DNA from 2 places in the Arsenophonus endosymbiont of Crataerina pallida genome. Region 1 is predicted to be linked to the other one. Evidence: predicted binding sites of a transcription regulator. Region 1 holds the regulator's gene; the other holds the start of a gene.
The links. The regulator ArgR, encoded in region 1, controls arginine synthesis, uptake and breakdown. The targets are predictions, from matches to a motif close to ANTGAATAAAAATACANT.
Positions count from the first base shown of each region.

Region 1 (16,523 bases):
CATGGTAGCTGAATTAAAGCAACTTGGTATTGAACAAGTTGACGGCGATTTAATCATCGATATATCAGCCTTCGCTGGCCAAGATAAGGCTCCAGGGTGGGTATGGAATGATATGACACAATGTTTTAGTGCTCCACCAAGCGCCGCTATTATCGATAAAAACTGTTTTTCAGCCACTTTACATAGTGGTCAGAAACCTGGCGATATCGCACATGTCCATACTGCCTTTTTTTACCCTATTAATATGTTCAGTCAAGTTATTACGCTAGCAAAAGGTTCAACTGATGCACGTTATTGCGCATTAGACGTTATACCAGGAGAACTAAACCGTTATATATTAACGGGTTGCTTAACTCAACGCGCTGAACCGCTACCATTAGCATTTGCCGTTCAAAACGGCGCAAGCTATGCAGGAGCTATTATAAAAACTAACCTGATAGATGCCAAAATCACGCTTACCGGGCACATTAAACAACGCCACTTGCCTACCATAGCAGGAAATATCCTGGCCACTACAAAATCTAAACCGCTACACCATTTGCTGACAATAATGTTAAAAAAATCTGATAATATGATAGCTGATGCGATCTTTAGAACCATAGGCCGTGAATATTATGGTGTCCCGGGTACTTGGTCTTCTGGCTCCGATGCTATCCGCCAGATTTTAAAACAGAAAGCCAATATTAACTTAGCCAATACGATTATGGTAGATGGTTCAGGACTATCTCGTCACAATTTAATTACACCAACGGCTATGATGTCTATTTTGCAATATATTGCTAAACATGATAGTCAACTGAACTTTATTGCCATGTTACCATTAGCTGGTCATGATGGCACTTTACGTTATCGTGGAGGCTTAGACAATGCAGGCGTTAATGGTAAGGTCTCAGCTAAAACCGGTGCTTTGCAGGGAGTATATAATCTCGTCGGCTTCATTACCGCGCAAAGTGGTCAGCGTATCGCTTTCGTGCAGTTTATTTCAGCTTATAGCTTGCCACCAGCGCAATATAATAGTCGCCGTATTCCGCTTGTCCGTTTTGAAAGCCATCTCTATAAAGATCTTTATCGTAATTACTAATAGAAAAACGGGTATCTATTCGATACCCGCTAAAAAATAATTCGCATTAATTAACGCTTATAAATGAAGTCGATTCCCTGTTCATCGTCTTCATTCCAATCGTCATCATCCAGATCCGTTTCATTATCAAGTAGTTGTTCTTTGTGATAATCATCCCACATAAATTCAGCTTTATCGGATCCTGCACTATCTACCGATATATTTTGAGGATGGGCTTGGATAAACGTCATAATATCCCAACAAAGTGTTTTAACACCTAGCTGATTTACCGCAGAAATCTGATAATACTTATCTTGCCATCCTAATGCTTCAACAATGGCTTTTATACGGTCATTAGCCTCTTCGGGGGTCAAAAGATCAACTTTGTTAAAAACTAACCACCGCGGTTTTTGTGCTAATTTCTCACTATATTTTTCCAGTTCCGCATCAATTATTTTGGCATTTTGAGCCGGATCAGAACCATCAATAGGGCAAATATCAATAAGATGCAGAAGTATCGTGCAACGTTCCAAATGCTTTAAGAAACGAATGCCAAGACCTGTTCCTTCTGCCGCTCCCTCAATTAAGCCAGGGATATCAGCAATAACAAAGCTTTGCTCACTATCCATGCGTACTACGCCCAAACTCGGCACCAAAGTAGTAAATGGATAATCAGCAACTTTGGGTTTTGCCGCCGAGACTGAGCGAATGAAAGTCGATTTACCAGCATTCGGCATACCTAGCATGCCTACATCAGCCAATAACATCAATTCAAGTAGCAATTCTCTTGTTTCACCTTTCGTTCCCATCGTTTTTTGACGGGGAGCGCGGTTGACTGATGATTTAAATCGGGTATTACCTAAACCATGAAATCCACCTTTCGCAACCATTAAACGTTGCCCGTGACGCGTCATATCACCAACGATTTCTCTGGTTAAAAAATCACGTATTCGCGTGCCAACCGGGACTTTAATGGTCTTACCTTGACCACGTTTGCCAGTACAATCACGACTTTGACCATTCTGTCCCCGCTCAGCCTGGAAGATTGTTTCAAATCGATAATCGATCAACGTATTAAGATTTTCATCAGCCAACAGATAAACATCTCCACCATCTCCACCATCTCCACCATCAGGCCCGCCCTTAGGGATATATTTTTCACGGCGGAAGCTAACGCAGCCATTGCCACCATCGCCAGCTGTAACTAATATTTTGGCTTCATCAACAAATTTCATTATCTTTTCTCCGCATACTAGACATTATACGCTAGATGGTAGTTTTACCCAGAGATGGTATCACATAAGGTAATATAAAAAGCCCCGCAAAATTGCAGGGCTTTTTTAAACGCTATTTAAAGATCAAAAAAACTTATTCAGTTTCGATACTGATATATTTACGATTTTTTGGTCCTTTAATTTCAAATTTAACTTTTCCGTCAGCCAATGCAAATAGGGTATGATCGCGACCACAACCAACATTATTACCAGCATGGAATTTCGTACCACGCTGACGAACAATAATGCTACCTGCCAACACAGATTCACCACCAAAACGTTTTACACCTAGGCGTTTTGCTTCGGAATCGCGACCGTTACGCGTTGAGCCGCCAGCCTTTTTATGTGCCATTAATCTGCTCTCCTAATTCTTAAGCAATACCAGTGATCTTAACATCAGTAAACCACTGACGGTGGCCCTGTTGTTTACGGCTATGTTTACGGCGACGAAATTTAACAATTTTAATTTTCTCACCGCGACCATGCGCAATAACTTCAGCTTTAACTTTGATGCCTTCAACGACAGGAGCACCGATTTTAATATCATCACCGTCGGCGATCATCAATACTTGATCGAACTCAACAGTTTCACCTGTCGCAATGTCTAGCTTTTCCAGGCGAACTGTTTGGCCTTCGCTGACTCGGTGTTGTTTACCACCACTTTGGAAAACCGCGTACATATAAACTCCGCTTAACACACTCCCTTAGCATATTTGATTTCAGAGTGCATTTTATAAATATTCACAATAGGGCGCGAATTCTACGCAAAAAAGCATCAGAAGACAAGCCTAGAATTCAATCTAATAATAAAAAATCTACTTTCTGAAGTGTATTTTTATTCCGTAGCCGTTCATTTGTAATTAATTTTACAGTACAATTAGCGGCAGATTAACAGCACGAAATCACTTGACTAAATATTATGTTTAGGTAAAACCAAATTGATAAAAGAATTTATAAAATGAATTTAGAATCAATTATAAATCTAACCGCAAAAGACATGGAAGCGGTTAATAAAGCAATCTTGAATCAATTAAATTCAGATATCCATCTCATTAATCAGCTGGGTCACTATATTATTAGCGGTGGTGGAAAAAAAATTCGGCCCATGATTGCTATCCTGGTTGGAAGGGCTTTAGGATATCAAGGAGAAAAACACATTAATGTAGCAGCATTGGTTGAATTTATTCATACCGCAACACTACTACATGATGATGTTGTTGATGAGTCCACCTTGCGGCGCGGTAAAAAAACAGCAAATGCTGTTTTTGGTAATGCTGCCAGTGTATTAGTAGGAGACTTCATTTATACCCGATCATTTCAAATGATGACAGAGCTTGATTCTATGCCTGTTTTAAAGCTGATGTCTGATGCAACAAATATCATCGCAGAAGGTGAGGTTTCACAATTAATCAATTGTAATAATCCAGACATCACCGAAAGTACCTATATGCAAATAATATATAGTAAAACTGCACGCCTATTTGAAGCAGCGACACACGCATCAGCGATCGTATCAGGTGCCAATGAAATCCAACAGCAAGCCTTACGAGATTATGGCCGTTATCTTGGTACTGCCTTCCAACTGATTGATGATCTTCTGGATTATGACGCGGATAGTACCACTATTGGCAAAAATATTGGCGATGATTTGGATGAAGGAAAACTAACACTACCTCTACTTCATGCAATGAAAAAAGGCAGCGCAGAAGAATCTGCACTTATTCGTAACTCAATAGAAAAAGGTAATGGGCGCCATTTACTCAGTATCATATTAATTACCATGAAACGCTGTGGCTCTCTTGAATATACCCGCAGCCGAGCTAGAGAGGAAGCTGATAAAGCAATTAAAGCTCTCGATATCTTACCTGATACATCTTATAAAGATGCTCTAATCAGCTTGGCTTGCATTTCCGTTCAACGCCCCTCGTAATAAAAACTTCTCTGGAACAGCTCATCCTGTTCCAGAGTTATCTTCTTCCACCAATATCGCTTCACAACAATTGATATAACCAATTAACTTTTCCAATCCTTCCCGTAAAATAAATTTAATAATCTTTTCACGCTCTTTTTTTGTTAATTGTTTATAAGCTTCGACCCAAATTAAAAAAGCATCTTGTCGTTTTCCTTTGTCGCGATAATCAATAGAGTTATCATTTAGCGATAATACATTAAATACATCTTCAGGTAGACTACTAACATGATATTCAACAGCTTTGCCTTGAACCCCACGTTTTCGACGTTGCTCCCATCCTTCCCTGCGAGCCATTAGGTTGATACCTTGTGGTGATGAAGGCAAACCAACCAATCCAGCGAGTTCTTTCGCGGTATACCATTCTTTTTTCATAATTTTCTCGCATCACTTTTGGTATTAATACATAACCTAATTCTGCAAATCTAATTGTTAAAAATGGTGGCCTTTTAGATTATTTTTTTCTTTTAAAATCCTCCCAATTTTCTAACCATAGAAAAAGCATTGAATAAAATTGTAGGGTTATTTCTTTTTTTATCTCTTGCAAATATTGTTCTCCTTTTCACTATCATTATTAACTAATTTTTTTTCTATTAATATCGGACAAATTATTTAATTTATATTAATTCTAAGGAATTAATATAAATTAAAGATTTTTATTTTTGTCATTCTATTATACTGAATTAACATAACTAGAATTAATTATTTATACTCCTTGTATCTTGAAAACGGTTTAAAATAGTTACGATTAGATTTGGCAAGGTGCATGCAGCCCGATTCCTCCTAGGGTTTTAAGCCCGTTAATTAGCGACCGGCGCATACACTGAGCCACTCATCTGAAACCCGAACAGTTGTCCGTACTCCATAACGCATTTGCAAGGATGGGTAATCATGAGTCAGCCAAATCCACTTTGTGTGGGTATTGATGTTTCTAAAGCAACGCTGGACATAGCAGCCAGCTGTGATATTGCACAGTTTACGGTCAGTAATGACTCTGACGGTTTTGATGCCATTATCGCCGAATTGAGAAAGCATTCGGTGGTGTTGGTTCTGATGGAGGCAACTGGCGGGCTTGAAGCTACTGTGGCCTGCTCGCTCCAGGCTGAAGGCTTTGACGTCACTGTGATCAATCCCAGACAATCCCGAGACTTTGCCCGCGCTATGGGCTATCTGGCAAAAACTGACCGTATTGATGCCAAAGTGCTTGCACAAATGGCAGAGGTTATTAATCGACATCCGGAGCGAGAGCGCTTTATCCGGACTCTGCCAAATGCATAACGTCAGGTTCTTGCTGCGATGGTCGTACGCAGACGCCAGTTGATTACAATGTTGGTGGCAGAACGTAATAGGCTGTATACCGCACATCCACAGAATAGAAAAAGCATCATCATCATCAAGGCGCTGGAAGATGAACTTGCCAGAATCGATGAGGATATGAACAACCACATAAGGAACCACTTTAAGGATCTGGCCGCTAGGCTGAGCAGCATTAAAGGGGTTGGTACCATGACAGTTGCTGCGTTGTTGGCGGAGCTTCCCGAACTGGGCAGCCTCTCGAGGCGAGCTATTAGCGCGCTTATAGGCGTTGCCCCCATAAACCGGGACTCGGGTACCATGCGTGGTCGGCGAACCATATTTGGCGGAAGGGACGGAGTCCGAACAGCACTTTATATGGCCGCGCTTGTAGCAACTCGCTTTAATCCGGTGATAAAAGCCTTTTACATGCGTCTGCTTGCAGCGGGAAAAGCCAAAAAAGTGGCGCTGGTCGCCTGTATGCGCAAGCTGCTGACTATCCTGAACGCGATGCTCAGAAAGAACGAAGAATGGAATGAGTCGTACCATCACGTTTCTCCATAATTTTAACGTTCAAGACAGTTGCTAATAAATTGAAGAGAGCCTCACTATATTTCTTAAAATATCTGTAAAATTTCTCTATTTTTTGTAATCAAGTTCAAAAAAGAGATTTTTAAGAAAAAAATAAGAAACTATTAAAGAAAAAAAATGTTATTTTATTTCTAATAACAAGTTCTAGTTCGAAATACATGTCAGAACTATCTGTTATTTATACCACTAATACAGCAATATATTTAATAAAAAAAGGATTAAAAATGATTTCACAGAAATCTGATTGGCATCCTGCGGATATTATTGCAGCGCTAAGAAAACGCGGAACAACATTAGCAGCTATATCAAGACAAGCAGGTTTAAGCTCTTCAACACTAGCCAATGCATTATCTCGGCCCTGGCCAAAAGGAGAATGGATAATTGCGAACTTTTTAAACCTTCATCCTTCTGAAATATGGCCAAGCCGTTATTACGATTTCAATACAGGAGAATTATTAGAACGAAATATTCGTCGGCCTACTAATAAAAATAACGAATAAATTATAAAAAAACCGCAGACTCATATCTGTGGTTTATTATTTAATGAAGTTAATAATATTATTTATTAATAAAATCTTCGCCTAATTTAATATCTTTATTGAGTGTCTCTAACATATTTTCCAATTTATTTTTTTCAAATTTATTCATAATATTAATAGGTAATCTTTCTTCAATCCCATTTTTACCTAAACGTATTGGCTGAGCAAAAAAACGAGCATATTCACCATCACTTTCCACATATGCACAATCGATTATATTTTCTTTACCATTTAAAGCGTTAATTAATGATAAACCAAAACGTGCAGCGGCTTGGCCCATAGAAAGTGTCGCTGATCCGCCACCAGCTTTTGCTTCAACAACTTCAGTGCCGGCATTTTGAATACGCTTGGTTAGCTCCTCAGCTTCCTGCTCGGTAAAGCTAACATTGGCAATTTGAGAGAGTAACGGTAGGATCGTTACGCCAGAATGACCACCAATAACCTTCACTTCGATTTCTTGAGGTTTTTTACCTTTTAATTCAGCAACAAAAGTATTAGAACGAATAATATCTAAGGTTGTTACACCAAATAATCGATTTCTATCATACACGCCGGCCTTTTTTAATACTTCTGCTGCTATCGGAACAGTAGTATTAACCGGATTAGTAATAATACCAATTAACGCCTTAGGACAGCTCTGAGCAACTTTTTCAATCAGATTACGAACGATACCGGCATTGATATTAAACAAATCTGAACGATCCATACCTGGTTTCCTGGCAACACCTGCCGAAATTAATACTACATCAGCACCGTCAAGTGCGGGTGTCGGATCTTCACCAGCAAAACCAATTACCTTTACATCTGTTGGAATATGGCTTAAATCTTTAGCAACACCAGGGGTCACAGGAGCAATATCATAAAGAGAAAGCTCTGAGCCTGATGGAAGCTGGTTTTTAAGAAGAAGTGCAAGTGCTTGGCCGATACCACCTGCTGCTCCAAGAATAGCTAATTTCATGCTGATACTCCTTTATATGATGACACTTCAAAATGGCTTAAAAACTTTCAACCTATTACATACGTTATTCATAACACAGTCTATTAATTACGATTAATTCTTGTTAATAAATAAATCTTGTAAATTTTTTCTTTCATTTTAAATAAAATTCTTATCGACTAATGCGATAAGGGGCACTTTTTTAATATTGCTTAGGTAGCAGCGTAATTTAGAGGCACGACTGCCATTTTTTAAACAATAATTTATCGCTAATTTCCACAAAGTAGGCAAATAACTGACTAATAATTTTTATTATTGCTATTTTTATTATTTTCATAGCACCAGGCTAGAACTGCTTGTTGCATAAAAATTCACCTTTATACATAATACCGCTCTACTTAACGTCTTGAAAAAGGTGATTTATGTATGTTTCTTCTAAACAAGAAGATCTCGTGAAAGCTTTTAAAGCTTTGCTCAAGGAAGAAAAATTTAGCTCCCAAAGTGAGATCGTTATAGCACTTCAAGAGCAAGGCTTTGAAAATATAAACCAGTCAAAAATTTCTAGAATGCTGACAAAGTTTGGTGCGGTGCGTAACCGTAATGCTAAAATGGAAATGGTTTATTGCCTACCTGCTGAACTGGTTGTTCCCACAACAACTAGCCCGCTAAAAAATTTGGTATTAGATGTTAACTACAATCAATCAATTGTGGTTATTCGTACTAGTCCTGGCGCTGCACAGCTCATTGCTCGTTTATTAGATTCGTTAGGAACTTCAGAAGGAATTTTAGGTAGTATCGCCGGCGATGATACCATTTTTTCTACCCCAACTTTGGGATTTTCCACCGAACAACTTTATGAAGCCATCTTGAATTTGTTTGAACAAGAGTTGTAAAAGCCAAAGTTATCGCGCTGATCAGCGCGATAATATGAAATGAATCGTTCTCTTGATCAGTAAAAATAATCCAACTATTAATCTTGGCCTAATTTGGCTAAACTGCACGCACACAAGGAACACGATTCCTTACAAAATCTCTATAAAATTAGACTCAGGACCTTGGTCATGAAAACATTAGACGAATTTATCGTTGAAAAACAACATGATTTTCCTCATGCTACGGGTGAACTTACCGCATTATTATCAGCAATTAAATTAGGTGCAAAAATCATTCACCGCGATATTAATAAAGCCGGTTTGGTGGATATTTTAGGCGCAAGTGGTGCCTCTAATACTCAAGGCGAAGTTCAAATGAAACTTGACCTATACGCTAATAAAAAATTAAAAGCCGCTTTGAAAGCGCGAGGAGAGGTTGCTGGCATTGCCTCCGAAGAAGAAGACGAAATCGTAATTTTTGCTGGTGATCGGGCAGAAAATGCCAAATATGTTGTGCTAATGGATCCATTAGATGGTTCATCAAATATCGATGTAAATGTTTCCGTTGGAACTATTTTCTCTATTTACCGCCGTATTACACCAATTGGCCAATCGGTTACTAAAGCAGATTTTTTACAACCGGGCCATCAACAAGTCGCTGCCGGCTACGTTGTCTATGGTTCTTCAACCATGCTGGTTTACACAACCGGTTATGGTGTGCATGCCTTTACCTATGATCCTTCTCTGGGCGTCTTCTGTCTATCTCACGAAAAAGTGATGTTTCCACCACAAGGCAATATGTATTCAATCAATGAAGGAAATTATAGTAAATTTCCATTAGGGGTAAAAAAATATATAAAATATTGCCAGGAACAAGATCCCGCAACGCTTCGCCCTTATACCACCCGCTATATTGGCTCTTTGGTGGCAGATTTTCACCGAAATTTACTAAAAGGTGGGATTTATATTTATCCAAGTACAGCAAGTCACCCTAAAGGTAAATTACGCTTGCTATATGAATGCAATCCGATCGCCTTTTTAGCCGAACAGGCAGGAGGTAAAGCAAGTGATGGTACTAATCGAATTTTAGATATCGTCCCAGAACAACTACATCAACGTGTACCTTTCTTTGTTGGAACAAAATCTATGGTAGAAAAAGCCGAAAGCTTTATGCTTGAATTTTCAGTTAATGAATAACATCCTATCATACGCAATAAAGGCAAACGATCCGGCCTTTATTGTTAAGCTTATTTTTATAGTGATAATGAGTTTTTGTTTCGTTTACGGCTATAATAACCGCTACTCAATTTTTAGCTTTAAATAAAGGACATTTTTTATGAGCCTAAATAATGTACCGGCAGGGAAAGAGCTGCCTGAAGATATCTATGTTATTATAGAAATTCCCGCGAATGCGGATCCGATAAAATATGAAGTAGATAAAAAATCTGGCGCCATCTTTGTCGATCGTTTTATGTCTACCGCTATGTTTTATCCCTGTAATTATGGTTATATCAATCATACTCTCTCCCTGGATGGCGATCCCGTTGATGTTTTAGTTCCAACACCTTATCCGCTACAACCAGGAGCAGTAATTCGTTGTCGCCCAATCGGGGTATTAAAAATGACCGATGAATCGGGTGAAGATGCAAAATTGGTTGCGGTGCCTCATTCTAAATTAACTAAAGAATATGATCATATTAAAGATATTAACGATTTACCTGAATTATTACGCGCTCAAATTAAACATTTCTTTGAACACTATAAAGATTTAGAACAAGGCAAATGGGTAAAAGTGGATGGTTGGGAAAATGTTGATGCGGCAAAAGCTGAAATTCTTTCTTCTTTTGAACGCACAGCTAAAAAATAACCATTATAGAGTTTTAATTAGATCCCCTTTATCAGCGATAAATGGGATCTGGTTAGAAAATTTTATTTGCTTTTTCCATCACGCTTTAGCCAATCACCACTTTCAATTCGGCGTAAACCATCTACCGAAAGTTTATAAAGATAAATCCATGCATTACCATAAGGTGTAGGTATCAATTCTCTTACATAATCCTGAGAGTTCCTTTTTAATTCATCAAGTTCAGTCAAAATGGATGGTGTAATACGATAAACTTCACACTCTATCGTCCCTTCACCACGCATTACTGCAGGGTAATAACCTAAGTCATAAATCTCATAACCTTCCAACCTATACTCTCCTAACAGCTGAGCATAAGTCATCCAATGATGATTTCCCTGATTACGCCTTAAACTACCATAAACAATTATACGCATAATTAAAACTCAAACTGATAAAGCAGATCTAGTGCCTGGTCCACGCCAGACACAGCTTCTAGATACAATTTTGGCATCAAACGATAGCGTAGTGTTAATGTAGCAAGAGAATTAAATATCCCTACGCCATATTTAACTTGCAAATCATTAGTTATTTTACCACTCACGACAACTTGAGATTGGTCACCAACGCCCTGAGTATCTAATGCTAAGTCGGAAACACCAAATGTTTCACCAATACTTCCCAATAATTTTCCGCTCTTGGAAACTCCCAGACTAATCAGCAAAGCAGCCATATGAGTACTATCTGCCCCACTACTATTTAACCCTTCACCTCTCAGTAAGTAAGACAGAGCTTCCTCCTGCGATTTAACTGGTTCAGAGAAAATCGTTGCTTTTGGCTTATCAGCCAAGCCTGTAACTCTTACCCCCGCAATCACATTATCATTGGTACTATCTGGATTGCGGATCGCTTCTACATTTAAGAATGGCTGATCAACGGGGCCGGAAAATAAAATTTGTCCTTTTCGCACAATTAGATCTTGCCCATATGCATGAAATCGACCTTCAGGAATATCAATCTGGCCATTTAAACCCAGCCCTTGCTTATCTTGGATAACTTTCAATATTCCTGTTAATCGCGCTTTTAAGCTAAATGCATACAAACGAACATCATTTCCAATTTTAATCTGTAGATTAGTTAATATCGGAATTGATATACCTTTTTTCTCAATTGGATGTAAATTTGCATCTAACATCACCTCATCTGATGAAACGCCAACTGCTGATTCTGGTAATTCTTGTACCGTAATACGTGCCCAAGGAATATTTACATTGCCATTGAGACTTAATAAATTAGGCGTAGCTTCAAAAACAATATCCGGCTCCACGTCAATACGAACCATTGGCGGTAATGTTATCCGCAATTTGTTACCTGTGGCAGAAATTCTCGCTTGCCAGGCTTTAATATTACGCCAATCCGCTTCTCCAACTAACTTCAAATAACCTTCAGGTGTATTAATACGTCCTGTCAATTGAGAGCGAGTTCCCATAAAATCCAGTTTGAGGAACCCCTGATTGATATCAAATGGAAACCAGTGTCCTTTTGCTGCTACATTAGAAAGCGCCAAATTACCATTTAATAACGGCTGCTTCATATTGCCAGATAACCTTAAATCGGCATTCAAATTGCCATCTAACCTTTCACCATTACTTAAAATTGGACGAATTAAGGCTAATGAAATATCGTTAATATTAATACTACCCGATAATCTACGACTTTGTTCCAGATCGTCAATCCGTATATTGCCTGAAAATTTGCCATTATTGGTAATTTGTATTAACCACTGTAATACTGCCTTACCATTACTCATATCTGCATTCAAGCTTAGCGTTTGAAATTCAACGGGTAACAATGATCCTTCAATCAATTGTTTAATTTTGACGCCATTACCAAACAAATTTACTTTCACCTGCGGCGAATGCCCATCGGCATACCAACTCACTTTCGCATCACCATCAAAACTGCCAGTTAGCTGAGTTTCCGCTGGCAAAAAGGGTTTGAGTAGTGCTAAATCAAACTGCTGTAGCAGAATATCTGCATTACCGGATTTACCAATTTTAGCCATTTTAGACAAACAAAAGTGCCCTTTAGTATTTAGCCAACAATGAGGTGAAACTGTGACTTCCTGTTGCTGATTGGCATACTCAATTGACACCGCCCGACTTAACTGCCATTCACCGATCGGGGTGTTAAATAACGTATTATCTAACACACCTTGCCATAACGCTTTCTGTCGATCAAAACTGCCTTTCAGGGTTAAGTGACCTGAAATGGGTTTTCCATCGATATTGATGTTAACACTATGCTGCTGTTCATAACCTTTAGCATCCAAGGTGAAATTATGAACAACTAAATCTGCCTGTTTCAACTGCTGAACAGCAGCGGTTAGTTGGCCATGGATCTGTTTATCAGAACGGATATCACCTTGAATAGTTGCTTTATCGATAGCTAAGTTATCTTGCCATTTAACGCTATGAGCTGCGATATCAACCAGTAATTGAGGTGACTTTAAATCACCTCGTAATTTTAATTGTCCTTTTATTACTCCGGCTAAACCAGGTAATACACCATCGAGAGCTGGCGCATCAATTATCCCATCTAGTTGCCAGCTGTCACTCAGATGTCCATTAATATCTAATTTGTTGCGTCCGAGTAAGATATTGAAAACGGGAATGTTCCATTGACCTGTGGCATTGCCACTTATCTGTCCGCGTGTGCGTAATAAATGACCTTTTACATTACCATCAAGGGTAATTTCAGGAATTTTTAATTGCCAGCTACCACCATGTAAACTGCCAGTCGTGACGATTTTACCCTGCAATTTAGCTGGCCATTGTGGCCACTGTTTTGCAGTATTAATATCGGATAAAGTTAATAACCCATTCCAACTTATCGCTTTACTCCAATCGATAATAGCGGTTAATTCTGTTTTTCCCTGCAACGCATTCAATCGCAAACGCGTTAACCGAAACTGTTGTTCATTCCCTTTAGCATCAAGCGTTAACAACGTCGGTGGCAAATCCCGTCCATTAATATCAGTTCGGAATGAGAGATCATAACCTGTCACCATACCATTTAAACGTAAACGTAGATCTTTTAAACGATATTCTGGCTCACCTTGTAGTGGCCAATTAAGCTGCTGACTCTCTAAGGTTAATTGAATTGGCAATCCTGCCTGTGACAAGGCTGCTTCAGCGACCAAATTAGCCTTGATGGGACCCGTTAAACTTAACATTAATTTAAGTTGTTGTAATAAAGCCCCCTCCAGTTTTAAATCAACTTGTTGCCCTTTAAGATCGTTAAGATAGGATTCAGCTTGAACAGCAATATTGACCGGCCACTGCTGAGCCAAATTAGCATCACCGGTAATAGTGATCTTGCCTTCAGGCATCACAACAACAAATTGTTTGATAGCTATCTGCTGATTTTGTACGCTCGCCATTAATGTCAAATTATCAATTGCCACCTTAGTATCACCACTTAAATGCCAGCTTACCCCTCGGATCTGCTCGATATTAATATCGATAGGTAAAACGACTTCAGGTAAGTTAGCTAATAAAGGCTCAGCAAATAATGCTTTTAATGTTTCCGCAGGTGATTTATCGGCTACTTCATCGCTGGTTTTTATTACTGCTTTTGCTGTCGCTTTATTTTCTTCCACTAAAGTTTTTGGCAAATTAACCACTAATCTATTAATTGTCGTTGGTTTAATTGTTAACAGATTAGCTTGCCAATCAGCCGCCATGGTTAATTCAGCCAGCGAAATCTGGCTGTTATCGAGCTGAATATTGATATTTTTTAGTGTTAACTGATTTAACAAAATAGGATAGGGCGTTGACAATTTAGTCAATGGAGTTGAGTTGGCCGGCTCTTCGGTAGATGCAAAGGCTTTGCTATCAATCTTAACATCGACGCCGTCAGTTGAAATATTATTAACACACAATTGAAAACGTTTTAAACAGTTAACTTCGAGTGAAAGATTAAACTTATCAACATCAACATTAATACCCTTGGTTCGATAACGAACTCCCTGCAAATTTAAATCACTCCAGCCACCGGAAATGGTCGCAATTTCTAATCCTGGCAACCAACGCACTGCTGTATTAAGGGCAAAATGTAAGCCTGATTGGGTGGTAACTATCCAACCAATCATCGTTAATAATATTAGTAACAAAAACAATAAGACCAGGCTAATGCGTTTTACCCATTTCATAGCTCAGCACCTAACCCAATATAAAATTGTACTTTGCTATAATCAGGATCACCGACCGGCGCAGCAATATCCAGTTTAATAGGCCCAACCGGTGAAACCCAGCGAATACCAACGCCAGCGCCAACTTTAAAATCATCTTTACTAAAATCATTTACCGCCTCACCACCATCAACAAATATTGCGCCCCACCAGTTACCTGTCACATTATATTGATATTCCAGTGAGCCAACGGCTAATTTTGAAGCACCGGTTAATTTTCCTTGGCTATTGGTGGGTGAAATTTTTTGATAACCATAACCTCTAATACTGCGATCACCACCAGCAAAAAAACGCAGATCAGGTGGGACTTTGTCAAATCGATTAGTTTCTATCCAACCAAGATGGCCTCTTACCACAAAACGATGCCCTTTCCAGGGTGTTCTTATCCAAACATTTTGTGCTTGTAATACCACAAAATCGATATCTGAACCCCAAGTAGTATTAGAAATATCAATAGTATATCGCTGGCTATCCCCCCAATAGGGCATAGCACCACCTCGCTGTCGCATCCGGCTAAGGCTGGCTCCAGGATACAGAAGCATAGTAGTATTGGTTATATTTGCCTGGGTAAAATGGCTAAGACTCCAGCGCAAATTAACGCCATATTGCCAACCTTTATAATAATCCCAATTCCTTAATAAATTCAGCGTTGTGGTATCAGATTAAGTATCATTTAGATCAGTACGTTTAAAGCCCGCTTGAACGGCATAATATTGTTCTAATGGACTCTTTTTTAGCGGAATTTTATAGCTGGCATCAATAATTTGTTCAGGTTGCGAAAGACTAAGGCTGGAAGTAAAACTCTGTCCTCTAGAATTAATCCAGGGTTTATTCCAAGTAGCTTTGACTCGGGGACCTACATCGGTCGAATAACCACCACCTAATTCAACATGATTACGCGCACGTGGCGTTAATACTGCGTCCATTGGCAAGAATATGCGTGCCTTTTTCACGAGCTTTAGTAATATCAGGGGTCACAATTGCGGAATTGAACCAACCGGTATTGACTAACCGTTGATTGAATTCAGCCAATTGTTCAGAGGCATAATAGTCTCCCTGTTTAAAGGGAACAATATTATTTAGATAATCTTCGCGAATTTGAGAGCCTTCATATTTGATGGCACCGAAGCGATAACGCTCGCCACTATTGAAATTAAATATCCAGTAAGAAGCCCTGTGAACCAATGAGACCCCTAACTGACTTTTCTCCATTTCTGCATCAAAATAACCTTTACGCACCGCTAGCCGACTAAATCCCTGTTTCAAATCTTCATAATCGCCATGATTAAGAATAATTCCTTTTGGTGGCGTATTGCGAGCTATCATTTCCGCATAATCTTTATCATATTTAGCCTCCCCATTTAACGTTATACTAACATTTTCAACACGAATAGGTTTTCCAGGATCAACTTTAGCTGTCAAAACGGGTCGAGAAGGAAGCTTAAATTCCTGATAAGAAAATTCAATGGTGGGTTCACAATAACCTAACGGCCTTAACCCTAAACGAATTGCTTTATCAACTCTGACCTGGAAACGGCCATCTGGGGCAATTTCATCCTGAGTGATATTTGAGAGCTGAATACGAACGTTTTTTTCAAGTTCTCCTGTCAATCCTTCAACTTTTAAACGAAGATTGGCACCATTGGCAACTGACACTACCATCGACATACAAAGAAAACAAAGCAAAGAATATCTTGGCACGCCAACTCCTAATGGAAAATAGACTTTATAACGATAAAAAACTCACTCATTTTGGTTAAATTAAACAAGATATACAAGACATTAATAATAAATAATGCAATCTTTCTCTGTCCATTTAAGCCCCAATAATGGCTATTGAATAGCACGCTAAAACATTTTTAACTGATAAGACTATCGGTCTGTTTATTTTTA
Region 1 covers NZ_OZ026540.1:405,823-422,345, reverse strand. Annotated here, with positions in the region: gene dacB (serine-type D-Ala-D-Ala carboxypeptidase) at 1-1,081, shown strand, start outside; gene cgtA (Obg family GTPase CgtA) at 1,132-2,295, opposite strand; gene rpmA (50S ribosomal protein L27) at 2,429-2,686, opposite strand; gene rplU (50S ribosomal protein L21) at 2,706-3,014, opposite strand; gene ispB (octaprenyl diphosphate synthase) at 3,293-4,264, shown strand; gene AACL31_RS02235 (DNA-binding protein) at 4,286-4,678, opposite strand; partial or broken gene AACL31_RS02230 (IS110 family transposase) at 5,195-6,160, shown strand; gene AACL31_RS02225 (helix-turn-helix domain-containing protein) at 6,412-6,687, shown strand; gene mdh (malate dehydrogenase) at 6,746-7,684, opposite strand; gene argR (transcriptional regulator ArgR) at 8,086-8,556, shown strand; gene fbp (class 1 fructose-bisphosphatase) at 8,725-9,732, shown strand; gene ppa (inorganic diphosphatase) at 9,872-10,402, shown strand; gene AACL31_RS02200 (gamma-glutamylcyclotransferase) at 10,465-10,815, opposite strand; gene AACL31_RS02195 (translocation/assembly module TamB domain-containing protein) at 10,818-14,591, opposite strand; partial or broken gene tamA (autotransporter assembly complex protein TamA) at 14,588-16,331, opposite strand.

Region 2 (16,523 bases), 100 kb from region 1:
CCACTAGTGGTTTTGGCATAAATGTTGCTGTTTTACCAAAAGAATGGGCAATATTGTGCACCACGTATTTGTATATTTGTGTTTCATCGGCCTTTTTAGTCATGGTATTAAAACGGGTAGCAACCTCGTTTTGGCCTGCGGTGGCAACTTCATGGTGGTGTGCTTCAACAATTAATCCCATTTTCTCCATGGTGGAACACATAGCGGAGCGCATATTTTGTGAAGAGTCAACGGGAGGGACAGGAAAATAACCACCTTTAACGCTTGGCCGATGGCCTTTATTACCATCTTCATAATGTGCGCCAGAATTCCAGGCTGCTTCAACATCATCGATATGATAATAAGCACCAGAAATATTGTTACCAAAGCGAATATCGTCAAACACAAAGAATTCAGGTTCAGGTCCAAATAATATCGTATCTGCAATACCGCTACTACGTAAGAAATTTTCGGCGCGTTTAGAAATTGAACGTGGATCTCGTTCGTAGCCCTGATGAGTGTGGGGCTCTAGGATATCACAGCGAATAATTAGGGTTGAATCACTAAAAAAAGGATCTAATACTGCCGTCTCAGGATCAGGCATAAGCATCATATCTGACTCATTAATTCCTTTCCAACCGGCAATTGACGAACCGTCAAACATTTTACCTTCTTCAAAGAAATTTTGGTTAATTTGGTGAGCAGGAATAGTGATATGTTGTTCTTTACCTCTGGTATCGGTAAAGCGTAGATCAATATATTTAACATAGTGCTCTTTGATCATGGATAAAACATGCTCAACAGACATAAAGATTCTCCTGATTGGATCCTATTTTGAACATAGCGCCAAAAAGTTTTACTATAGTTAATTATTCACTATGCGAAAATCATGCCAAATTTTTATAACTGATAATAGATGCTTTTTTAATGATTTATTAGTAAATAATCATAAATTGAATAATAAATCGCACCATTCTTGTGCAAATCGGATGCTATTAAAGCACAATCATGGTGCGGTAGTCGAAAAAAAGATAGAGCTGGTCTTATTTTATTCCCAATTTAGTAGTTTATTTTTTCAAGCAAAAATAGGATATCATTTGTGAAAGTAATTCAATTGTCGGTTTTATATATTTAAGTTCAATAAATTCATCAGGTTGGTGAGCCTGCTCTATCGAACCTGGCCCTAATATTAATGTTGGACATCGCGTTTGAATAAAGGGCGCTTCGGTGCAGTAATTAACGGTTTGAGCTTTTTTATCTAATAAATTTTCAATTATTTTCACCATGTTATGATTTATTGGGTATTCAAAACCGGGAATAGGCGGATGAAGTTCCTCGATAGTTAAGCGATCAGGCCAACGATGTTTAATCGGTTTAAGTGCGGCATGTAACAATTCATCCAAATTTTTTAGTGACAGACCGGGTAGTGGACGAATATCGATATGTAATTCACAACACCCACAAATTCGATTTACGGCATCACCCCCATGAATATGTCCAAAATTCATTGTTGGGTAGGGAATATCAAATGCCTTGTTGTGGTAATCGGTTTTTAGTCTATTTCTAAGCAAAATTAACTGACTAATGGTTTCATGCATTAACTCAATCGCATTGATACCCTGTTCCGGATCACTTGAATGGCCAGATTGACCGGTAATACGAATGGCATTGGCAATATGCCCCTTATGAGCGCGAATCGGTCGCAATGAAGTTGGTTCACCAATAATTGCTAATTCAGGCTGAATTTCTGCAGTTGTAGCAAAATAACGTGCTCCGGCCATGGTGGTTTCTTCATCAGCGGTTGCCAGAATATAGATGGGATGCTGTAACTGATCAATATCGACATTGCGTAAAGTATCAATGATAAAAGCGAAAAAACCTTTCATATCCGCGCTACCTAAACCATATAATTTGTCTTTATATTCCGTTAATTGGAAAGGATCTTTTGTCCAGCGCCCGTCATCAAAAGGAACCGTATCAGTATGCCCACAAAGTAGTAATCCAGCCTCTCCTTGGCCAAAAGTAGCCAGTAAATTGAATTTATGGCGGCTATCTGGTACAGGTTGAATGGTTATTTTACCACCTAGTGTCGTAAGCCATTCTGCCAGTAGATTAATTAATGTTTCATTACTTAGATCGCGTCTTGCATCGACAGAACTAATTGATGGTATGGCAACTAATTGACGGTATAACTCAATAAATGTGGGCAGTTTGTTTTTCACTGTTGTCAGCCTTAATGACTAAAATTTCAGTACTCATGCATTTCATTGAATAAAAATACAACAATTAATGTTAGTTCAGTGTACAAGATTTATTAATGAGAGGGTTGATGATACAAATTTTTTCTTTTAATTGATAACAACAATATATACAGGATAAAGGAAAATTAATGGCGTATAGGATCGTCGATTAATATATTTCGATATAAAGATTTTATTTAAGAATTAAAAAAATATTTGCTTTAACATAATAATATTATTGATAAAATAATTATTTCAATATATCGATTTAAATTCAGCAATGACCATTAATTTGTTCATAAAAGTTTAGTGAAGTCTTTATTGGTGATGTGTTCAATCGATGCTTAGTGAATCTGAATTTCAATAAATAGGGTGTTGAAGCATTGATTTATGGTCGCAACTTAGTTGTGAAATATTAGCTGCTTAGTAGAATCAGTTATTGGCGCTAAACAACTCACCGCGAAAGCGTTTAATTTATTCGTTTTTGTCTATAAATTATGAAGATAAATTTTTTTTGCCGAATTTTTTCGTTGATAGGAAAACTGGATCCATTATGATGAATAGATAGGTTGATTCTATCAAATTTGTATTTAGGGAAGGAGTAGGCATGAATATTCGTGATTTGGAGTACCTTGTTGCATTAGCTGAGCATAAACATTTTCGGCGTGCTGCAGATGCCTGCCATGTTAGTCAACCGACCCTCAGCGGTCAAATTCGTAAATTGGAAGACGATTTAGGTGTTATGTTATTAGAGCGGACAAGCCGAAAGGTTCTGTTTACTCAGCAGGGGTTATTATTAGTTGAACAAGCCAGAACAGTATTGCGAGAAGTTAAAATACTGCAGGAAATGGCTTCCTTACAAGGTGAAAGCATGTCAGGCCCGTTACACATAGGATTAATTCCTACTATCGGTCCTTATCTTTTACCTCACATCATTCCAGAATTACACCGTTTATTTCCTAAATTGGAGATGTATTTACATGAAGCACAAACACACCATCTGTTAGCGCAATTAAATAATGGCAAACTAGATTGTGCAATATTAGCGCAAGTGAAGGAGACCGAAGCTTTTATTGAAATACCTCTGTATGAGGAACCTATGCGATTAGCTATTTATGAAGGACATCCATGGTTCAATCGTAAGGAAATTGAAATGCGTGAGCTTGTTGGACAGAAATTACTTATGTTGGAAGATGGACACTGTTTACGTGATCAAGCGATGGGATATTGTTTTCAGGTTGGGGCAAAAGATGATACCCACTTTCGTGCCACCAGTTTAGAGACATTACGTAACATGGTGGCAGCCGGAAGTGGTATAACGCTATTGCCAGATTTATCTGTACCGAAAGAGATAAAACGTGATGGTGTTTATTATCTTGATTGTATTAACCCTGTTCCTTCACGTTCGGTTGTTTTAATTTACCGTCCTGGCTCACCGCTTAGAAGTTGTCATGAGCAGTTTGCTGAGGCAATTCGTAAACAAATGTATCGATACTATAGTAAAAATTAATTGTTTACTTACTACTAATATTGAGCTTTATTGGGTTAAAACAGACGGTTTAACCCATTCAGTGCGGCAACCCGAAATGCTTCTGCCATAGTTGGATAATTGAAGGTAGTATTAACAAAATATTCAATAGTATTACCTTCACCTTTTTGCTCCATAATTGCCTGGCCAATATGAATAATTTCTGCTGCACGCTCACCGAAGCAGTGAATACCTAGAATTTTTAATGTTTCGCGATGAAATAGGATCTTTAAACTGCCTACATTCATCCCTGCAATTTGTGCTCTGGCTAAATGTTTAAATTGAGCACGCCCGACTTCATAAGGAATTTTCATGGCAGTCAATTGTTGTTCTGTTTTACCGACAGAACTGATTTCTGGAATGGTGTAGATCCCGATAGGAATATCCTCAATTAAATGGGTATCGCTGTGGCCCGTTGTTATCGCGCGGGCAGCGAGACGACCTTGATCATAAGCGGCTTAAGCTAAACTGGGATAGCCAATAACATCGCCGACCGCATAGATATTTTTATTATGAGTACGATAGGTAGCATCAACTTTAATCAAACCTCGATTATCAATAGGAATAGCGATATTTTCTAAATTTAGATTATCGGTATTTCCCGTACGGCCATTAGCATATAATAGACAATCGGCTTTAACCTTTTTACCTGACTTCAGATGAATAATTACGCCATCATCTGTTCCTTCGATTTTTTCATATTCTTCATTATGGCGAATGACAACACCACTATTCCAAAAATGGTATGATAAAGCGTCTGACATTTCTTGGTCTAAAAACGACAGAAGGTGATCACGGGTATTAATAAGATCAACTTTTACCCCTAATCCTCTAAATATTGAAGCATATTCACAGCCAATTACCCCTGCACCATAAATAATAACATGGTGGGGTTCATGATTGAGAGTTAAAATTGAATCACTATTGTAAATGCGTGAATGCAGAAAATCGACATCGGGAGGACAGTATGGACGAGAGCCGGTTGCGATAATGATTTTTTCAGCATATAGAGTATCGTAGGTACCATCATTATAAAGAACTTTTAAAGTATGTTGGTCAATGAAAGAGGCTTCACCGGCAAACATTTTGCAACCATTTCGTTCGTAAAATCCTTGCCGCATATGTGTTTGTTGATTAATTACGGTCTCGGCTTGTTTAAGAATGTCGGAGAAAGAAGAGCGTAAAAGCCGGGATTTATCGCTGTATAATGGATTTTGATTAAATTCGATAATTCGGCTGACCGCGTGCCGAAGCGCTTTAGAAGGAATGGTTCCCCAGTGGGTACAACCACCACCAATTTTATTATAACGTTCAATGACTGCGACTTTTTTCCCTTGTTTTACCAACCCCATTGCTGCACCTTCTCCCCCGGGGCCGGAACCAATAACGATAGTATCAAATTGAATCTGTGGCATTCGGTATAACCTATTATTATGTAAATACGAATAGACAACTCAGATTAACATTATCTTCTTTAATCAAGCTTAAATATAAGATTCAGGCTTTACATTTTAATAAATAACAGAAATTCCTTATATACTAGTTAAACTTAAGGACACTGCAAATCTGTTAAAATTTGGTATAGTAGCCTAGTTACATTATTATCGAAGAGGTATATTAATTACTGTGAGTAATATTACAGGCGTCAGAGCAAAGCAGAAAGAAAAAACGCGTCGTTCTCTGATAGAAGCGGCGTTTAGTCAATTGAGTGCTGAGCGTAGCTTTACTAGTCTCAGCTTACGTGAGGTTGCCCGAGAAGCGGGTATTGCACCGACTTCTTTTTATCGACATTTTCGTGATGTTGATGAATTAGGATTGACCATGGTGGATGAAAGCGGTCTTATGCTCCGTCAATTAATGCGTCAAGCACGACAGCGTATTGCAAAAGGTGGCAGTGTTATTCGAACATCTGTTGCTACTTTTATGGAATTTATTGGTAATAATCCGAATGCCTTTCGATTATTGCTGCGTGAACGTTCAGGTACATCGGCTGAATTTCGTGCGGCAGTTGCCAGAGAAATCCAGCATTTTATTGCTGAATTGGCCGACTACTTGCAACAGGAAAGTAATATGCCTCGGTATTTTACTGAAATTGAAGCCGAAGCCATGGTTACTATAGTATTTAGTGCGGGGGCAGAAGCATTAGATATTGATCAGGAAAAAAGGCAGCTTTTGGAAGAACGATTAGTTTTACAGCTTAGAATGATCGCCCGCGGAGCCTATTATTGGTATCGTCGTGAACAGGAAAAACATAATATTAAATTATAAATAATTTTTTGCAGTAAACCAAAAATTGCAATTATTTATTGGTGTTTTCTATATTAGTTTTTTAAATGACTTTTAATATTATGAATGTTAGAGAAATATTGTCTATATCAATATTATTTAATATATTCTTAAAATAAAAATAATATTAGCTATCATTAGATAGATTTTTTGCTGTTATGACTTATAAAATAAAACGCCATATTTTTTAATGGCGTTTTTATTTCATTCAAATATGTTTTTTCTCAAGTAAAACACCGCATTCAATATGGTGGGTATAAGGAAATTGATCGAATAACGCTAATCGATCAATTTTATGAGTTTTATTGAGTATATTTAAATTGTGACAAAGTGTATTAGGATTACAGGATATATAAAGAATACGTGGATATTTTTGTACTAATTCAAGCGTTTTTTCATCTAAACCACAGCGAGGCGGATCGATTAAAATAGTCTCACATTTATAACTTGTTAAATCAACACCTTCAAGGCGTTTAAACTGACGTTCACCTCGTATTGCTTGGGTAAAATCTTCTGCTGACATTCGAATAATTTTTACATTATTAATTTTATTAGCTTCAATATTATATTGAGCCGCTGCTACTGATGGTTTTGCAATCTCGGTTGCCAGAACACGATTAAAATTTTGTGCTAGTGCGATAGAAAAATTACCGTTTCCACAATAAAGCTCCAGTAAATCACCTTTTGTGTTTTTAGTAATATTAATCGCCCATTCTAACATTTTGATATTTATTCCGGCATTGGGCTGGGTAAAACTATTTTCAATTTGGCGATAGATAATTGACTTACCTGAAATAGGTAATACCTCATCAATATGATCCTGTTCTAATATAATTTTTGTTTTTGCTGCGCGGCCAATAAGTTGTATATCAAAACCTTGATTAATTAGAGCGCTACGTAATTGTTTAGCTTGTTCAATCCATTCTTGTTCCAATTTTTTATGATAAATTAATGAAACAATAATCTTATTACTTAATGTTGATAAATAATCTACTTGGAAGAGTTTATACCGTAAAAGCGGTTTAGTTTTAATTAATGGAATTAAAGCAAGCATCATTTGATTAATTAATTTACTAGCGCTAGGTAATTGATCAACTCTTATACGTTGTTTAGTCGTTTGATCAAACATTATATGAAATAAATCTGGTCCTTCATGCCAGAGGCGAAATTCAGCGCGCATTCTATAATGGGAAAAATCAGAACGAAAAATTTCTGGCTCAGGTGCATTAAAAGGCAGCATAATACTGTTTAAATATTTGATTTTTTCAGCTAACTGCAAGTTGTATTGTGTAATTGACAAATTATTTAGCATGTATTCAGATTCATCTTGATAAAAAATTTTCTATCGTGAGATTGTAGGGAAAGAGAAAGAGAAGTCTAGCTTTGGTGCACGATTTATAGATAGTAATTACAAAGGTTTTTCTAAAGCTTATTTTTTGAATATTGATAGTAAGAGTCGTAAAGTTTTAGTTCTTCGATATTGGACGGTAATGCAAAAATAAAAATAGGTTATAATATTGTCTTAAAACCAGCGGACAATTATTACAACAGCACAGGATTCATTCAATCTATTATTACTGTATAATTACTCATGACTATTTTTACTAACAATTCTCTTATCAGCATATTGTTCATTATTGTGATGAAATGAATGAAAAATGAAATAAAAAAAGTAACCTCTGCTCAGTCGAAAACGGCTCGGCCAACTATTCTAATTTTTGATTCTGGTGTTGGTGGGTTATCTGTTTATCGTGAAGTCAGACAGCTATTGCCAGATTTACACTATATTTATGCTTTTGATAATGATGCTTTTCCTTATGGAGAGAAAAGTGCAGAATTTATTATTGAACGTATTATTCGCTTCATCGATCAAATTCAACAAAAACATGCGTTAGCAATAGCAATTATTGCTTGTAATACGGCAAGTACGGTCAGTTTGCCTGTTTTAAGAGCGCATTTCCAATTTCCAATTATTGGGGTTGTTCCCGCAATAAAACCAGCAACTAAATTAACACGTAATGGTGTTATTGGATTATTAGCAACTAAGGTAACGGTTAGTGGAAACTATACTAGAGAACTGATCGATCGATTTGCCGTTGATTGTAAAGTTGAGATGATCGCTTCATCAGAATTAGTCGAATTAGCAGAAAAAAAACTTCATGGTCAGGTAATCTCAAAAGAAGCGTTAGTGCGCATTGTAAAACCGTGGTTAAAAATGAAAGAACCCCCTGACACCATTGTGCTCGGTTGTACACACTTTCCGTTATTATCGGCAGAACTAAAAGAAGTGCTGCTTGACGGAACCAGACTCATTGATTCAGGCGCTGCAATTGCCAGACGAGCGGTTTGGTTAATCAATAACCATCAAAATTTGATTTTGACAAAAAGTAAAAATATCGCCTATTGCACTAAAATGGATGTTGAAGCTGAAAAGCTTATTCCTGTACTGATAAATGAAAGTTTTAATCGGTTAAAAAAAATTTCTATTTAAGCCGATTTGTTGAAATATAAACCAATTAGACAAATTTTTTTTAAATAACGGTTGCCAGCGGCTTAAAAGCGCCTATAATGCGCTCCCACTGGTTGAGAATAAATAATTGGATTTTTAGTCAGTGAAGTGAAAAGAAAAGTAGAAATAACTACTTGACTTTATAGGTGAAAAGCGTAATATACGCCACCTCGCGGCCTGGGTCGCACGCTCTTTAACAATTAATCAGACAATCTGTGTGGGCACTCGCAAGACATCATCAAAAAATATTTGATTTTAAAGTCTTGAAGAGTGACAAAACAGTTAATTCATATATGAACTAATATGCAGTAACGTTATTTTGGTCGGCAGCGGCGAAGGTGGTCAAACATCGGCAAAGCGAGTTGAACAAAAGGGCGTTACGGTCAGTAAAACATTCTTTGAGCATCAAGCTTTTAATTGAAGAGTTTGATCATGGCTCAGATTGAACGCTGGTGGCAGGCCTAACACATGCAAGTCGAGCGGCAGCGGAAGGAAGCTTGCTTCCTTGCCGGCGAGCGGCGGACGGGTGAGTAAGGTATGGGGATCTGGCCGAAGGCGGGGGATAACCACTGGAAACGGTGGCTAATACCGCATAATCTCTAAGGAGCAAAGTGGGGGACCGTTCTGGCCTCACACCTTCGGATGAACCCATATGAGATTAGCTAGTAGGTGGGGTAAGGGCTCACCTAGGCGACGATCTCTAGCTGGTCTGAGAGGATGATCAGCCACACTGGGACTGAGACACGGCCCAGACTCCTACGGGAGGCAGCAGTGGGGAATATTGCACAATGGGCGCATGCCTGATGCAGCCATGCCGCGTGTATGAAGAAGGCCTTCGGGTTGTAAAGTACTTTCAGTCGTGAGGAAGGTGTTAGGGTTAATAACCTTAGCAATTGACGTTAGCGACAGAAGAAGCACCGGCTAACTCCGTGCCAGCAGCCGCGGTAATACGGAGGGTGCGAGCGTTAATCGGAATTACTGGGCGTAAAGGGCACGCAGGCGGTTAATTAAGTTGGATGTGAAATCCCCGGGCTTAACCTGGGAATGGCATTCAAGACTGGTTAGCTAGAGTCTTGTAGAGGGGGGTAGAATTCCATGTGTAGCGGTGAAATGCGTAGAGATGTGGAGGAATACCGGTGGCGAAGGCGGCCCCCTGGACAAAGACTGACGCTCATGTGCGAAAGCGTGGGGAGCAAACAGGATTAGATACCCTGGTAGTCCACGCTGTAAACGATGTCGATTTGGAGGTTGTGGTCATGAACTGTGGCCTCCGGAGCTAACGCGTTAAATCGACCGCCTGGGGAGTACGGCCGCAAGGTTAAAACTCAAATGAATTGACGGGGGCCCGCACAAGCGGTGGAGCATGTGGTTTAATTCGATGCAACGCGAAGAACCTTACCTACTCTTGACATCCAGCGAATCCTTTAGAGATAGAGGAGTGCCTTCGGGAGCGCTGAGACAGGTGCTGCATGGCTGTCGTCAGCTCGTGTTGTGAAATGTTGGGTTAAGTCCCGCAACGAGCGCAACCCTTATCCTTTGTTGCCAGCGAGTAGAGTCGGGAACTCAAAGGAGACTGCCGGTGATAAACCGGAGGAAGGTGGGGATGACGTCAAGTCATCATGGCCCTTACGAGTAGGGCTACACACGTGCTACAATGGCGTATACAGAGAGAGGCGAGCCAGCGATGGGAAGCGGAACTCAGAAAGTACGTCGAAGTCCGGATTGGAGTCTGCAACTCGACTCCATGAAGTCGGAATCGCTAGTAATCGCGGATCAGCATGTCGCGGTGAATACGTTCCCGGGCCTTGTACACACCGCCCGTCACACCATGGGAGTGGGTTGCAAAAGAAGTAGGTAGCTTAACCTTTTGGATGGCGCTTACCACTTTGTGATTCATGACTGGGGTGAAGTCGTAACAAGGTAACCGTAGGGGAACCTGCGGTTGGATCACCTCCTTACCTAGATAGATGGAATGTGAGTGTTCACACAGATTGTCTGATGAAATAGCGCGTAAAGCCAATCTAAGATTGACTAAAGAGCTTGAAGTCCCCTTCGTCTAGAGGCCTAGGACATCGCCCTTTCACGGCGGTAACAGGGGTTCAAATCCCCTAGGGGACGCCACTTTAGTGATTTAGAAAGGCGGTGCATCACGCTTTTAGTGTTGTGCACTGTTTGTGCTTTACGCAATAATGATTAAACCAATTTAGTGAGTTGGTTTACCAATTATGCTCTTTAACAATCTGGAACAAGCTGAAAATTGAAACACACATTATTGAAAAAATAGTGTGGAGAACTCTCAAAACTCCAATCAGTTGGGTTTTTGTTGTCATGATGAAGCGTTATGAGCGAGCAGTCAGCAATTCGAGGCGGCCAGCGCACAGCAAGCGCAGCGTACTAAAGTACGTGAGCATTGCGCGCACTGCCCAACAAAGAATTGGTGGACGCGCAGCCATAACCCAACAAAAAGACAGTAGAAGACACCTTCGGGTTGTGAGGTTAAGCGAATGAAGCGTACACGGTGGATGCCTAGGCAGTCAGAGGCGATGAAGGACGTGCTAATCTGCGAAAAGCGTCGGTAAGCTGATATGAAGCGTACTAGCCGGCGATGTCCGAATGGGGAAACCCAGTGCATTAATGCACTATCGTTTGATGAATTCATAGTCAAACGAGGCGAACCGGGGGAACTGAAACATCTCAGTACCCCGAGGAAAAGAAATCAACCGAGATTCCCCCAGTAGCGGCGAGCGAACGGGGAGCAGCCCAGAGTCAACATCAATATTTACCGCAGGAGAAGGGTCTGGAAAGGCCGGCAATAAAGGGTGATAGCCCCGTATCTGAAACGGTAAGTGTTGTGAACTCGAAGAGTAGGGCGGGACACGTGTTATCCTGTCTGAATATGGGGGGACCATCCTCCAAGGCTAAATACTCCTGACTGACCGATAGTGAACCAGTACCGTGAGGGAAAGGCGAAAAGAACCCCGGCGAGGGGAGTGAAATAGAACCTGAAATCGTGTACGTACAAGCAGTGGGAGCACCCGAAAGGGTGTGACTGCGTACCTTTTGTATAATGGGTCAGCGACTTATATTCTGTAGCAAGGTTAACCGCATAGGGGAGCCGTAGGGAAACCGAGTCTTAACTAGGCGTTAAGTTGCAGGGTATAGACCCGAAACCCGGTGATCTAGCCATGGGCAGGTTGAAGGTTGGGTAACACTAACTGGAGGACCGAACCGACTAATGTTGAAAAATTAGCGGATGACTTGTGGCTGGGGGTGAAAGGCCAATCAAACCGGGAGATAGCTGGTTCTCCCCGAAAGCTATTTAGGTAGCGCCTCGTGAATTCATCTTCGGGGGTAGAGCACTGTTTCGGCTAGGGGGTCATCCCGACTTACCAACCCGATGCAAACTACGAATACCGAAGAATGTTATCACGGGAGACACACGGCGGGTGCTAACGTCCGTCGTGAAGAGGGAAACAACCCAGACCGCCAGCTAAGGTCCCCAAGTCATGGTTAAGTGGGAAACGAAGTGGGAAGGCTTAGACAGCCAGGATGTTGGCTTAGAAGCAGCCATCATTTAAAGAAAGCGTAATAGCTCACTGGTCGAGTCGGCCTGCGCGGAAGATGTAACGGGGCTAAACCATGCACCGAAGCTGCGGCAGCGACATTTAGATGTTGTTGGGTAGGGGAGCGTTCTGTAAGCCGTAGAAGGTGGACTGAGAGGTCTGCTGGAGGTATCAGAAGTGCGAATGCTGACATAAGTAACGATAAAGCGGGTGAAAAACCCGCTCGCCGAAAGACCAAGGTTTCCTGTCCAACGTTAATCGGGGCAGGGTAAGTCGACCCCTAAGGCGAGGCTGAAAAGCGTAGTCGATGGGAAACGGGTTAATATTCCCGTACTAAGGGTTACTGCGAAGGGGGGACGGAGAAGGCTAGGCTATCCGGGCGACGGTTGTCCCGGTTTAAGCGAGTAGGTGGGTAGTGCAGGCAAATCCGCACTGCTACAACACTGAGACGTGATGACGAGCCACCAAGGTGGTGAAGTAGTTGATGCCCAGCTTCCAGGAAAAGCCTCTAAGCGATAGGTAATCATTAATCGTACCCCAAACCGACACAGGTGGTTAGGTAGAGAATACTCAGGCGCTTGAGAGAACTCGGGTGAAGGAACTAGGCAAAATGGTGCCGTAACTTCGGGAGAAGGCACGCTGGCATTAGGTGAAGGGTCTTGCATCCGGAGCTGAAGCCAGTCGAAGATACCAGCTGGCTGCAACTGTTTATTAAAAACACAGCACTGTGCAAACACGAAAGTGGACGTATACGGTGTGACGCCTGCCCGGTGCTGGAAGGTTAATTGATGGGGTAAGCCGTAAGGCGAAGCTCTTGATCGAAGCCCCAGTAAACGGCGGCCGTAACTATAACGGTCCTAAGGTAGCGAAATTCCTTGTCGGGTAAGTTCCGACCTGCACGAATGGCGTAATGATGGCCAGGCTGTCTCCACCCGAGACTCAGTGAAATTGAACTCGCTGTGAAGATGCAGTGTACCCGCGGCAAGACGGAAAGACCCCGTGAACCTTTACTATAGCTTGACACTGAACATTGAGCCTTGATGTGTAGGATAGGTGGGAGGCTTTGAAGTGTGGACGCCAGTCTGCATGGAGCCAACGTTGAAATACCACCCTTTAATGTTTGATGTTCTAACTTAGGCCCGTAATCCGGGCTGAGGACAGTGTCTGGTGGGTAGTTTGACTGGGGCGGTCTCCTCCCAAAGCGTAACGGAGGAGCACGAAGGTTGGCTAATCACGGTCGGACATCGTGAGGTTAGTGCAAAGGCATAAGCCAGCTTGACTGCGAGCGTGACGGCGCGAGCAGGTACGAAAGTAGGTCTTAGTGATCCGGTGGTTCTGAATGGAAGGGCCATCGCTCAACGGATAAAAGGTACTCCGGGGATAACAGGCTGATACCGCCCAAGAGTTCATATCGACGGCGGTGTTTGGCACCTCGATGTCGGCTCATCACATCCTGGGGCTGAAGTAGGTCCCAAGGGTATGGCTGTTCGCCATTTAAAGTGGTACGCGAGCTGGGTTTAGAACGTCGTGAGACAGTTCGGTCCCTATCTGTCGTGGGCGAAGGAAGATTGAGGGGGGCTGCTCCTAGTACGAGAGGACCGGAGTGGACGCACCACTGGTGTACAGGTTGTCATGCCAATGGCATCGCCTGGTAGCTAAGTGCGGAAGAGATAACCGCTGAAAGCATCTAAGCGGGAAACTTGCCTCAAGATGAGTCTTCCCTGACAGTAATGTCCTATAAGGGGTGTTCGAGACGAGGACGTAGATAGGCTGGGTGTGTAAGCGTAGCGATACGTTGAGCTAACCAGTACTAATGACCCGAGAGGCTTAACCTGACAACACCGAAGGTGTTTTGAGAGAGAGAATTTTAGCTTGTTTTGAGATTGAATCTGGTCGAATTTTACTGAAGGCCGAGGTGTGTTCGCTACTGAGGTAGGTGAGCAGACTGTAAGGCAGCGAAATAAGACGGGATAAATAGAAAAGAATTTGTTTGGCGGTAATAGCGCGGTGGTCCCACCTGACCCCATGCCGAACTCAGAAGTGAAATGCCGTAGCGCCGATGGTAGTGTGGGGTCTCCCCATGTGAGAGTAGGGAGCTGCCAGACTTTAATTTAAGGCTAATGGGAAAGACCATTAGTGAAATAAATCGGGTGGTGCGGTAGTTCAGTTGGTTAGAATACCGGCCTGTCACGCCGGGGCTCGCGGGTTCGAGCCCCGTCCGCACCGCCACCTATTAGGGGCGTAGTTCAATTGGTAGAGCACCGGTCTCCAAAACCGGGTGTTGGGAGTTCGAGTCTCTCCGCCCCTGCCATTTACGGCTTTATAGATAATGTTATTAAATATTAAAAACCCAGTTTAACAGACTGGGTTTTTTTATGAGCCACCCAAAGCCATTTTAATTTCTAGTTATTAAAATTGATGTATTTCTGTCCTATCATATTATTTTTGGTAAATATTAGATACAAAAAGACTAGGATCGTTTTTTGTACTTTTAGCCATAATAGATATTTTTTGTTAATGATAGGTCATGTAACTAAAAGTTTATATTTTACTTATTCATAATTAGTTATTCTTAATAGGTATTTTTGCTAATTTATCAATAAACGTCTCTTGTCCATTATTTTGTAACCAAATAGCATAAATTGGTTTGCTATAGACAACTTTCGATAGTGTTTTTAATTCATGATATTGATTAAGCCAATGAATTGGTAAAACAGAGGCAGATTTTGTGGGATATAATAGCTCCCGCGCAAGATTAGCCGATGTTGTAAGTAGTGTCGGCGAATTTTCAACTAAAGATGATTTTTCAGTGGTATTGAAATCAGGACTCCATTCAAGTTTGATGTAATTGAATCTCGACAGAGTTAAATTTTTTTTATTTGTCATTAATTGTAATTTTATTTCACCAATAATGGCGCTTTCAAATTCATCCATTTTTGGCGGTTCGATTGCAATAAGTAAATCAAGTTCGCGTGAATGAAGCTGTTTTACTAAAGATTGTCGCGTGGATATTCTGCATTCAAGATGAAGCTCTTTGTGTTTTTGATAGATAAGTTGTATCCAATTTGTTAAGCATCCTTCCCATAGTGATATTGTTGAGCCTATTGAAAATTCTGTGTGTAATGATTGATGAGAAATTTCTTTTTTAGCTTGTAGCCAGGTATTTATTAACGATTCAGCGTAGGGAATCAAACGTTCGCCTGCGGCAGTTAAACGAATATTATTGCGATGACGGGCAAATAAAATAGTACCTAATTGCGTTTCTAATTGACGTATTCGAAAACTTACCGCTGATTGTGTTAGGTATAATGATTCGGCTGCTCGACCAAAATGTCGGGTTTTACTAACTTCTAAAAAAGTTTTTAATAATTCAGTATCCACAGCAATCTCCAAAATTTTTAATCTTAACGATTTAAATGTTTTGTTTTACAGAATGCAATTGCTAACTAATACTCCGCGCCATAATGAGTGTGACATTAGAGAGGTAGGAGTGTGTTAGATGGCAGAAAGCTTTATCACGACTAATCGTTTTTTTGATAATAAAAATTATCCTCGAGGTTTTTCTCGTCATGGTGATTTCACCATTAAAGAAGCTCAGTTGTTAGAATGTTGCGGTCAAGCTTTCAATGAACTTGATTTAGGTAAGCGTCAACCTCAGACAGAAGAAGAAAAACTTTTTGTTGCTATGTGTCGCGGTGAACGCGAACCTGTGACACCAGAAGAAAAAGTATGGTCTAAGTATATGACTCGTATTAGCCGACCTAAGCGTTTTCATACCTTATCTGGAGGTAAACCACAACTGGATCCCTCAGAAGACTATACCGATACTGATGATTAATATCATCATAGTTCTAAAAAAAGGGGTTTTAATACCCCTTAATTATTCAATTTGTTTTTGTAATTGAATAAGTAGCTTATCCATACTGCGATAGCTAATTGCTTCAATAATATCAATTTTTTCAATTTGTTGTTGCTGTTTTAAATCGGCAATGGTCCGTGAGACTTTCAGTATACGATTCCAAGCTCTGATTGAGAGGCCAAGTTTATTTAATGTTGTTTCTAAAAAAAGGGCGTCATTTGGTTTTAGTTTACAAAAAAGTGCGGCTTCTTTGCTATTTAGTTTTGCATTAATTTTACCTGAACGTTCAATTTGTTGCTTTCTTGCCTGTATTACACGTTTTTTTATATCGAAACTGCTTTCATTTGTAGGTGTAGAGTGGCTTAAAGTACCTAGCGGTAACAGAGGTACCTCTATAGAGAGATCAAAACGATCTAAGAATGGTCCAGATATCTTTGCTAAATAACGGAGGATCTGTTTTGGGCTGGCTCGGTTATATATGCCTTTATAGTGGCCCATAGCGCTGGGATTTAAAGCGGCAATAAGTTGAATATTGGCTGGGAAATTAACTTTAGCTTTT
Region 2 covers NZ_OZ026540.1:303,333-319,855, forward strand. Annotated here, with positions in the region: gene glnA (glutamate--ammonia ligase) at 1-787, opposite strand, end outside; gene argE (acetylornithine deacetylase) at 1,047-2,201, opposite strand; gene oxyR (DNA-binding transcriptional regulator OxyR) at 2,827-3,729, shown strand; partial or broken gene sthA (Si-specific NAD(P)(+) transhydrogenase) at 3,765-5,162, opposite strand; gene fabR (HTH-type transcriptional repressor FabR) at 5,374-6,015, shown strand; gene trmA (tRNA (uridine(54)-C5)-methyltransferase TrmA) at 6,242-7,345, opposite strand; gene murI (glutamate racemase) at 7,685-8,524, shown strand; rRNA gene AACL31_RS01765 (16S ribosomal RNA) at 8,957-10,500, shown strand; tRNA gene AACL31_RS01770 (tRNA-Glu) at 10,588-10,663, shown strand; rRNA gene AACL31_RS01775 (23S ribosomal RNA) at 11,037-13,940, shown strand; rRNA gene rrf (5S ribosomal RNA) at 14,095-14,210, shown strand; tRNA gene AACL31_RS01785 (tRNA-Asp) at 14,258-14,334, shown strand; tRNA gene AACL31_RS01790 (tRNA-Trp) at 14,341-14,416, shown strand; gene hdfR (HTH-type transcriptional regulator HdfR) at 14,668-15,486, opposite strand; gene AACL31_RS01800 (DUF413 domain-containing protein) at 15,605-15,943, shown strand; gene AACL31_RS01805 (YifB family Mg chelatase-like AAA ATPase) at 15,986-16,523, opposite strand, start outside.
Region 2: the regulator ArgR is predicted to act here: its motif matches at 2,246-2,263, upstream of argE (acetylornithine deacetylase).